DNA from 2 places in the Synechococcus sp. 60AY4M2 genome. Region 2 is predicted to be linked to the other one. Evidence: predicted binding sites of a transcription regulator. Region 2 holds the regulator's gene; the other holds the start of a gene.

Region 1 (5,273 bases), 2.6 Mb from region 2:
ATCCCCTAGCCATAACCGACAACCTCAACTTCGGCAGCCCGGAAAACCCAGTGGTGTACTGGCAGTTGGCCCTGGCCTGTCGGGGGATTGCCGAGGCCTGCCGCGCCCTGGGCACGCCGGTTACGGGGGGGAACGTCTCCCTCTACAACGAGAAGGGATCCCAGGCCATCTACCCCACCCCCGTCATCGGCATGGTGGGCCTCATTCCGGACTTGAAATTCATCTGTGGCCAGGGGTGGCAGCAAGAAGGGGATCTCATCTACCTCTTGGGATCCCAGGCCGTCACCAGCCTGGGCGGCAGCGAGTATTTGGCGGCAATCTACAACAAGGTCACGGGTCGTCCTGCCCCCGTGGATCTGGAGCTGGAAAAGCGCGTGCAAGGGGCCTGCCGCCACGGCATCCGCCAGGGGTGGGTGCGCTCCGCCCACGACTGCAGCGAGGGAGGGCTGGCGGTGGCCTTGGCAGAAGCCTGCCTGAGTGGGGGCCGCGGCGCCAGCGTCTCCCTAGCTCCTGGATCCCTGCGCTGGGATCAGGCCCTCTTTGGCGAGGGATCCAGCCGCATCCTCGTTTCTGTGGACCCGGCCCAGCGCTCTCCTTGGGAAGCCTACTTAGAGTCGCAGCTCCCCGGCCAGTGGCAGCTTCTAGGACAGGTGGGCGGGCCTGCGGATCCGTTGGTGTTGACAACGGCAGAAGGGGATCCCCTGTTGTCAGTCTCTTTGGCCGCCCTGCAGGGTGCCTACTACAGCGCCTTTGCCGACTAGCCGCCTAGCTCCCCTCTCCCTCAGGGAGAGGGGCTGGGAGAGGGGCCGGGGGTGAGGGGGACTACCTCAAGCTGATTTTGCCTCAGACAAATTCGCCTGGATCACCTCCCGGTAGTGGGACTTGGGCTTGACACCCACCACCTGAGCCACCAGCTCCTTGTTTTTGAAAAACTGCACCGTCGGCGTGCAGGTGACCCCCCCTGCCTCGGCGATCTCCGGGTCTTTCTCGATGTCGATCTCCACCACATGCAGCTTGTCGGCAAACTCTTCGATGACCTTGTTCAAGATCAGCTTGAGGGCATGACAAGGGGCACAGGTGGGGGCGGTGTACTTGACCATCAGCAGGCGATCGCTTTCGTGGTAGAGCCGCCGCAGGGCATAGCTCCCCTCGTGGCAGGTCTGGCTGAAGTCGAGGTCATCTTGCACCTCCTGCTCAAAACTGGCCTCCTCAACAGCCGAGTCTCCCTCCGGCTCTACCTCGACAGCAGAGGCAGAAGCGGGCTCAAGATGGCTTTGAGGGACGACGTGATACTCCTGTGCCAGGCCGTGTTCGGAGAGCCAGCGCTCCGCCAGCATGGCCGCCATACAGCCGGTGCCGGCAGCGGTGATGGCCTGGCGAAACTCGTGATCCTGCACATCCCCGGCGGCAAACACGCCCTCTACACTGGTGGCTACAGATCCTGGGCGGGTGACAATGTAGCCCACTTCATCCAGTTCCAGTTGCCCTTTGAACAAGTCGGTGTTGGGCTTGTGGCCGATGGCGTAGAACAGGCCGCCCACTGCCATCTCCCGAATCTCGCCCGTCTGGTTGTTGCGCACCTTCACCCCCGTCAGGCGCAGGCCGTCGCCCAGAACCTCCACCGCCTCCGTGTGCCAGTGGACGGTAATCTTGGGGTGGTTGAGCACCCGGTCTTGCATGGCCTTGCTGGCCCGCATCTTGCCACTGCGCACCAGCATGTGGATATGGGATCCAAACTTGGTCAGGTAGGTGGCCTCCTCACAGGCGGTATCGCCGCCGCCAATGACCACCAGCTCCACCCCCCTAAACATGGGCATGGCCCCATCGCAGACGGCGCAGGCCGACATGCCCCGGTTCCAGTAGATCTCCTCTCCGGGCAAGTGCAGGCGCTTGGCCGTGGCCCCGGTGGCAATAATCAGGCTGTGGGTGCGCACTTCCCGTTCGTCAGAGCGAACCACAAAAGGCCGCTGGCTCAGATCCACAAAGGTGACGTCCTCGGGGTAAAGCTCTGCCCCCCACCGCTGCGCCTGGGCACGCATGTTTTTCATCAGTTGGGGGCCACTGATGCCCTCGGGAAAACCCGGAAAGTTCTCCACCTCGGTGGTGGTCATCAACTGCCCGCCCGGGATCCCGCCCACCTGAAACCCCTCAAACACAACCGGCTTCAGGTTGGCACGCCCGGCATAAATGGCCGCCGTAAACCCAGCAGGGCCAGAACCAATAATCACCACGTTCTCAACCCGACTTTGCTCTGTCATCCGATGTCGCTCCTTGCTGTTGCTGAAAACTAAACCAAACTCATAACGACTACGTTTTAGCCTAACACGAGCTGGTACCCTCGGCGAGGCTGGAGCTTGTTAGTCCCATTTTCGCTTTCCTCTAGCTAGGGGGACAGGGTTTTGTCTCTGTCTGGAGGACAACAGGGCAGAAACGCCTGGCTGAGAGGCGCGATGGCCAACCTCTGGAGCAGAAGGCCAAAGCCAGGGCAATTTCGTATCAGAAACTACAAAATGCTGAGATCGGCTTTTCTAGGATGGGTGAGCGCTTTTGGCCCATTCAAGTCGAAGCGTGGGGATCCCGTCTACCTTTGATTACCCCAGTCTCAACCGCAACCCAATCAGGAGAGAGTAATGGCATCCACGCCCCAAGATGTGCTTCAGATGATCCAGGACAACGATGTCCAGATGGTGGATCTCAAGTTTGTGGATCTCTTTGGCACCTGGCAGCATGTCTCCTTCCACTCTTCAATGCTGACGGAGCAAGTTTTTAGCGAAGGGCTGCCCTTTGATGGCTCCAGCATCCGGGGCTGGAAATCCATCAACGAGTCGGACATGTACATGGTGCCAGACCCCAAAACGGCCTGGATCGACCCCTTTTTCCAAGTGCCTACCCTCAGCCTCATCTGCAACATCATTGAACCCCGCACCGGCCAGCCCTACAGCCGTTGTCCTCGGAGCCTAGCCATGCGGGCTGTGGCTTACCTGCAATCGACAGGCATTGCCGATACGGCTTACTTTGGGCCCGAGGCGGAGTTTTTCATCTTTGAAGATGTACGGTTTGACCAAACTCAGAACGCCGGCTACTACTTCGTCGATTCCATTGAGGGCCGCTGGAACTCAGGCCGGGAGGAGAAAGGGGGCAACCTGGGCTACAAGCCGCGCTACAAAGAAGGCTATTTCCCTGTGCCGCCCACCGATGCCCACCAAGACCTCCGCACCGAGATGCTGCTAACCATGGCCAAGTTGGGGGTGCCCATCGAAAAGCACCACCACGAGGTGGCCACTGGCGGGCAAGGAGAGCTGGGCTACCGCTTTGCCGACCTGCTCACCTCTGCCGACTACATGATGATTTACAAGTACGTGATCCGGAACGTGGCCCGCAAGCACGGCAAGACGGTGACGTTCATGCCCAAGCCCCTCTTCAATGACAACGGCAGCGGCATGCACACGCACCAGTCCCTCTGGAAAGACGGCCAGCCCCTGTTCTACCAAGAGGGCAACTATGCCGATCTCAGCGAAACGGCTCTCTACTACATCGGCGGCCTGCTCAAGCACGCCCCGGCCATCCTGGCCTTCACCAATCCCACCACCAACTCCTACAAGCGCTTGGTGCCCGGGTTTGAGGCGCCGGTAAACCTGGCCTACTCGCAGGGCAACCGCTCGGCTTCCATTCGCATTCCGGTCACGGGCAAAAATCCCAAGGCCAAGCGGCTGGAGTTTCGCTGCCCCGATGCCACCTGCAACCCCTACATCGCCTTCTCGGCCATGTTGATGGCCGGCTTGGACGGGATCAAGAACAAGATCCACCCCGGCGAGCCCCTGGACAAAGACATCTACGATCTAGAGCCAGACGAGCTGGCCAAGATCCCCTCCACGCCCGGATCCCTGCTGGATGCTCTGGAAAACCTGCAGAAGGATCACGCTTTCTTGTTGGAGGGAGGTGTCTTTACCGAAGATCTCATCGAGGCCTACATCGAGTACAAAATTGACAACGAGATCAACCCCATCAACCTGCGGCCTCACCCCTACGAGTTCGCGCTCTATTTCGACGCCTGATTCTCATCTAAACCATTAGTTCTCGGCCAAGGCTTTTGAACGGGATCCCTTCTTGCTGGAGGGATCCCTTTTTTGTGCCTGCTCTGGTACTCTGGGTGGGGGTGCTGAAGTTTACAGACTCAGGGGGGGTTTGGATGGGATGGCTTATAGCTCTTATTATTTGGGTCCTTATTCTCTTAGGCCTTCTGGCGCTTGTTGTCTATCTAGAGAAGCTAGCTGACTATCTAGAGAAGAAGCGTCGGGAAGCTTTGGAGCAGGTGGCCAGGAGCCTGGGCATGTCGTTTTCAGCAGAGCTACCCGAAGGGATCCGCTCCCGCTTGCTTCAGGCAGGCTTTAAACTATTTGAACAAGGCTACGATCGACGTTTCTACAACTCAATGTCCAAGCGGCTAATCGATGGAACTGAGATCGGTGCCTTTGACTATCAGTATAGGTACCCCAGCGGCAGGGGCAAGAGTCGCAGGATTGTCTGGGGCAAGAGTCGCGGCACTCATTGCCAGTCTGTTTTCTGGGCCTATTGCGAAGATCTACGGCTACCTCATTTTCGGCTACATCCGAATATTCCCCTGTTTCATGACATTGCCAAAGCCTTTGGCATGCAAGATATCAACTTCGAGGGCCACCCTCGGTTTTCCCGCAGCTACCTTTTGCGCGGAGAAGATGAGGCCAAGATTCGCCTGCGCTTCCATCCTAGGTTTCTTAGCTTCTTGGAGCAGCATCCTCCTTGTTGCGCTGAGGGATCCGGGCCGCAGCTTATTGTTTGGCGGGACGACCAACAGGTGAGTCCAGAAAAAATGGCAGACTGGCTGCGCTTCGGGGAAGAATGGGTGCAACGACTGCGGCTGCGTCGCGTTTAACTCTCTGGATCGTCCCTCAAGGCCACTCCCTGGGTATGATGAGAGGAAGAGTTTAAAAAACGTAACGTGTCTTCCTCATTGTCCCAGGCGGTTGTTCTCATTACAGGGGCCACAGGGGGAATTGGCAGTGCCCTTGTGCCTCTCTTGGCCCAGGCCGGAGCCCATCTGGTGCTGGCGGCGCGGCGAGAGGATCCCTTGCGCACGCTGGCGGAGAAAGCGATGTCCCTGGGGGCTGCCTCCGGGCTGGGGATCCCTGCCGATGTGACGGATTACGCTCAGGCGGAGGCCCTGGTCAACCAGACCCTCCAAAGGCACGGGCGGATCGACGTGGTGATCAACTTGGCCGGAGCCGGGATCCTCA
Region 2 (5,273 bases):
TTTGGGCATTGGCGCCACCTTGCCTCTGGATAAGTGGGTCACCCTGGGCCTGTTCTAGAGGGCAGAATATCGGCTTGATAACTCTGAGTGCAGCAGGCCGGTGGCCGGGCTGCACTTTTTTTGGACGTGGGGGACTTTTCGGCAAACCTGGGGGCCAAGGGATGGTAATATCGCTACGCATTCTTTTGCTGTGACCGCCCATGAGCGTTCCTTCCTCTGCTATCCGAACCTATCGGATTACAGCCCTGGCCGGAGATGGGATCGGTCCTGAAATCATGCAGGTGGGGCGGGCGGTTTTGGATGCGGTTGCCGCTCAGGTGGGGTTTTCCCTCCAGTGGCAGGAGGGCTTGATTGGCGGGGCCGCCTACGAAGCCACGGGGGATCCCTTGCCGCCAGAGACCTTGAAAATGGCCCAGGAGAGCGATGCTGTTTACTTGGCGGCAGTTGGCGACTTTAAGTACGACACCCTGCCGCGGGAGAAGCGCCCTGAGCGGGCTTTGTTGGGCTTGCGGGCGGGCCTGGGGCTGTTTGCCAACTTGCGCCCGGTGAAGATCTTTCCGCAACTGGTGCAGGCCTCTTCCCTCAAGCCGGAGGTGGTTGCCGGGATCGACCTGGTGGTGGTGCGGGAGCTCACCGGCGGCATCTACTTCGGCCAACCCAAAGGGATCTTCACAGATGCCAAGGGATCCCGGCGGGGTGTGAACACCATGGCCTACAGCGAGGCGGAGGTGGATCGCATTGCCCGTGTGGCTTTTGAACTGGCCCGCAAACGCCGGCGCAAGCTCTGCTCGGTGGATAAAGCCAATGTCCTGGAAGTGTCACAACTGTGGCGGGAGCGGGTTACCGCCATTGCGGCTGAGTACCCCGACGTGGAGCTGTCCCACCTGTACGTCGATAATGCTGCCATGCAGTTGGTGCGCTGGCCCAAGCAGTTTGACGTCATTCTCACGGAGAACCTCTTCGGGGATATCCTCTCCGACGAGGCGGCGATGCTGACCGGGTCCATCGGCATGTTGCCCTCTGCCTCTTTGGGATCCTCTGGCCCTGGGGTGTACGAACCCGTACACGGGTCAGCCCCAGATATTGCCGGACAAGACAAGGCCAACCCCATTGCCCAGGTGCTCTCCGGGGCAATGCTGCTGCGCTACTCCTTGGATCAGCCCCAGGCTGCCGACCGCATCGAACAGGCCGTCGAGGCGGTTTTGGCCCAGGGCTACCGCACTGCCGACATCTACTCTGAGGGGATGACCCTCGTCGGCTGTCGGGAAATGGGGGAAAAGATCTTGGCTGCTCTGGCCCAGCAGCAAGCCTCCCCCCAAGGATCGCTCTCAGCCCCTGGTGGTTGAGGGGAGGTTCCCTCGTCGCTGCCCTGCCCTGGTGGCACGGCTACTCCTCTCCCAGAGGGAGGGATTGTCCCGACTGGTAAATTCCTGGAAACGGCCCTAGGGGCAGCTTCTCCCCCTAGACAAAGCGATGGCCAAGCTGCATTGGGTCGTGGACGGTGATCTTTTTCTTGTGGATGGAAATGTAGTTCTTCTTGCGCAGCTCCCCCAACAGACGAGTGATGGTGACGCGAGTGGAGCCGATCGCTTCCGCAATGGCCTGGTGGGATAGCTTGAGATCGATGGTGACTCCATTGGGGCCGGGCACCCCGAAGTCGCGGCAGAGGATCAGTAGAAAGCTGACCAGACGGGATCCCATGTCGCGGTGGGCCAGCGTCTCGATCATCATCTCCGTCTGCAAGATGCGGGAAGACAGGCTCTTGAGGAGCAACATGGAGAGCTCAGCGTTCTCCCGCAAGGATTTTTCCACCTGTTCGATGGGCAGAGAGAGCAGCTCGACGCGGGTAAAGGCCACCGCGTGATAGAAGCGGTCGGAGCGCTGCCCCGTGATGAAGGAGAGCACCCCAAAGATGCTGTTTTCCCGCAGGAGAGCGACGGTAATTTCTTCCCCCATTTCGTAGACCCGCGAGAGCTTGACAGCTCCTTTCACCAAAAAGTAAACCCGCTCCGCCGGATCCCCAGGAAAGAAGATGGTCTTACCGCGCTCAAACGTTTCGATAACCGGAGGATGGTGAGGCCCTCCCAACTGTTTGAAGGCTGCAACCAGAGATTTTTCTGCAATGGCCACTGCCATATTCTTCAACCTTTTAAGGTCAGTTTATCCCTTAGAATCAACCCAACAAGATCAGCCAGGAGTGCCGGGGTTGAGCTGCCCGCTATTGACCCAAGCCACCCTTGACTCAAAAATGACCTCGGCGGCAAGATTATCCTAAGCTAAAAGACTCTGCTTGGATATCTTTGTAGCAGGAGCTACATCTTTGAAGTCTTGTCTCCTGTCCAAGATATGCCTCTAGCGCACTGTTTTGGGACGGTGCAGGCGGGAGGTGCGAGGAAAGTTATATGGGGATCGCGCAGGGTGGGGTTGCCGCCCCTTCTCAGCTAAGCCGTCAGCATTTCACGGTGCGGATGCCGGAGCCGGCCAATCACCTTTTGGAGGTGGAACTACAGATCCAAGAGGTGGATCCAGAAGTACCTCTGCAACTGCGGCTGCCGGTGTGGACGCCGGGATCCTACCTGGTGCGGGAATATGCCCGCCATGTGCAAGAGTTTCAGGCAGCAACGGAGCAAGGGATCCCTTTGGCCTGGCGGAAGGTAGATAAGCACACTTGGGAGATCGAGCCGCCCCGCTGTTCGGCTGTCGCGATCCGCTATCGGGTCTACGCCTACGAGCTGACGGTGCGCACCAACCATTTGGATCTCACCCACGCCTACTTCAACGGGGCGGCGCTCTTTCTCTACGTGCCCGGTCGCGAGCGGGAGCCCTACACCTTGACGATAATCCCTCCCAAACCCGACTGGCACGTCGCCACCAGTTTGCGACCTTTGAGGTCTTCTTCTGAGGATGCTGCTTCCGGCCAGTCTTTTGTGGCGGCAGACTACGACGAGCTGGTGGATAGCCCGGTGGAGGTGGGCCTGCACCAGTTGCGGTCGTTTGCGGTGGAAGGGATCCCTCACTACTTCGTGGTCTGGGGAGCGGGCACCCTAAATTTGGAGCAAGCGGTGGCCGATGCCGAGAAAATTGTCCGGGCCACGGCGGCGTTTTTTGGCGAGCTGCCCTACGACCGCTACTGGTTTATTGTGCATTTGTCAGCCGGGGGATTTGGCGGCCTGGAGCACAAGTACAGTGCCACCCTCAATTATTCTGGACTGGAGCTGCATCAGCCCCACTCCTACCGCCGCTTTTTGGCGCTGCTGGCCCATGAGCTTTTCCATGCTTGGAACGTCAAGCGGCTGCGCCCTCTGGCTTTGGAGAAAATTAACTACAACCAAGAAAACTACGTGGACTGTCTGTGGTTTTGCGAGGGGGCAACCAGCTACTACGAAAATGTCATCTTGCTGCGGGCAGGGATCCTCAGCGCCGAAGATTTTTTAAAGATCCTGGCCGAGCAAATTGGCCGGCTGCAGCGCACTCCAGGTCGAGCCGTACAATCGCTGCGAGAATCCAGTTTCGACGCCTGGATCAAGCTCTACCGTCCCCACGAAAATAGCCTCAACAGCCAGGTTTCCTATTACCTAAAGGGCGCTTTGGTCTGCTGGCTGCTAGATCTGCACATTCGCCACCTCTCAGGGGGGCAGGGATCCCTGGACACGGCCCTGCGGGATCTGTGGCAGCGCTTTGGTCGGACAGAGAAAGGCTACAGCAACCAAGACTTGCAAGAGGCGTTTGAGCGGGCAGCCGGCGCCGATCTCAGCCCCTTTTTCGCCGCCTATGTGGACGGCACGGAAGAGCTAGACTACAACGCCTACCTCCACCCCTTTGGCCTCACCCTCAAGGTTCACTTCAGCCGACCCAACCCTCCCCCCTACCTGGGCCTCAACTTCAACGGCGAAGGCAATCGCATCAGCGCCGTCGAGATGGGATCCCCCGCTCAAAAAGCCGGCATCTGGGCTGGCGATGAGTTGGTGGCCTTGGATGGCTTCCGGGTAAGCGCTGCCAACTTGCCAGAACGCTTGGCGGCCTACCAGCCCCACCAAACCATTTGTCTTAGCGTCTTCCAAGGCAATCAGTTAAAGCACTTTTGGATCCCCTTGGATCCACCCCGCCCGGATGTGTACACCCTGGAGGCCTTGCCTGAGCTCACTCCCGCCCAGAAAGCGCTCCAGCAGGGCTGGCTGGGATCCCTTCTGGCTCAAGAGTAAGCAGGAGGTAGCAATGCTTTAAAATCTTCCTAGCTGTTCACAACTCCTGAGTTAGGTTAAAGAAAATAGGATCAAGGGAAGATGACTCTGCTTTTAGGTCTTCTAATTGGATTGGCTATTGGTTTCTGCCTGGGCGTTTATACCTGTAGGCTCACTCAAAGAGCTAATAGTCAGTTACTGGATGAGATTCTAAGAAAGTTACAAGCTGATCTTGAGGGCTTCAAACTTCATATCTCAGAAAGTCTGTCCGAAAGTTACCAAAACTTCCTTCAGCATTTAGCTGAGTACAGAAGTCAGCTAGTTAAGAACATAAGTAACCAGAAGAATATCCTGAGCAGGCTATTAGAAAGTACAGAAAAAATTTCCCAGAATCTAAGCTCAAGTTCTAGCCTTCAAAAGACGAAGGAAACTAACGAGCGAACTGCTGGCGCGCGACTCAAGAGTTTGCCGCCAGGGACGATTAGCCTTGAACAGGTGAAAATAGGGGTATTTCTGTGTTCTAGGAACATAATGATGAAGAACCTGATCCCATCTAGTAACGATGCAGAAGGAGAACTCGATAACAAGCTGAACTGGATATCAAACCTTATGGGTCAGAGGTACTCGCTGATCGAGAAGCTTTACAAAGAAATTAAATCTGGCATTGGAGAAGAAAAGGCCTTAACTCTTTGCTTAAAAGGCAACTCCCCGGAAGTGATAAGTTATAGCTGCCAACTTGCTTCCGCTCTACATAAGGTTAATTTCTTGGAGGAATATAACTACTCAAAATCCTCCAAAAACCTGAGGGTAAAGCTAAGCAAGTCTACAGAGGCAATCAAGTTCCTATCTGGAGATTGGCTGGAGAGATATGTCAAACGGCAACTGATCAAGTTTGCTAGAGAGCAGGGACAGAAGATCGATTTTTCCTACATCGCAAATGAGAAAGTTACTTTGCCCGACGGTAGCGACTTTGAGATCGATCTCTTCTTCCACATTAACAACCGATTCTACTGGATAGAGTCGAAGACCGGCAGCTATAGAGACTGTATAGAGAAGTACTCTTGGCTCGCCTCCGAAATGGGTCTCGGCCCA

Evidence for each region. Region 2 encodes NtcA, which controls nitrogen genes in cyanobacteria. Its sites were predicted from a motif close to GTANCNNNNGNTAC; they were not measured.
Region 1: glnA (type I glutamate--ammonia ligase) is a predicted target of NtcA. The motif match lies at 2,494-2,507, and genes of this name have one in related genera.

The regions. Positions count from the first base shown of each region.
Region 1 is NZ_AUMZ01000001.1:333,352-338,624, reverse strand. It holds gene purL (phosphoribosylformylglycinamidine synthase subunit PurL) at 1-761, shown strand, start outside; gene trxB (thioredoxin-disulfide reductase) at 828-2,258, opposite strand; gene glnA (type I glutamate--ammonia ligase) at 2,631-4,055, shown strand; gene SYN60AY4M2_RS01445 (hypothetical protein) at 4,331-4,912, shown strand; gene SYN60AY4M2_RS01440 (SDR family oxidoreductase) at 4,979-5,273, shown strand, end outside.
Region 2 is NZ_AUMZ01000001.1:2,982,171-2,987,443, reverse strand. It holds gene petD (cytochrome b6-f complex subunit IV) at 1-58, shown strand, start outside; gene leuB (3-isopropylmalate dehydrogenase) at 201-1,346, shown strand; gene ntcA (global nitrogen regulator NtcA) at 1,462-2,136, opposite strand; gene SYN60AY4M2_RS13055 (PDZ domain-containing protein) at 2,403-4,202, shown strand; gene SYN60AY4M2_RS13050 (hypothetical protein) at 4,284-5,273, shown strand, end outside.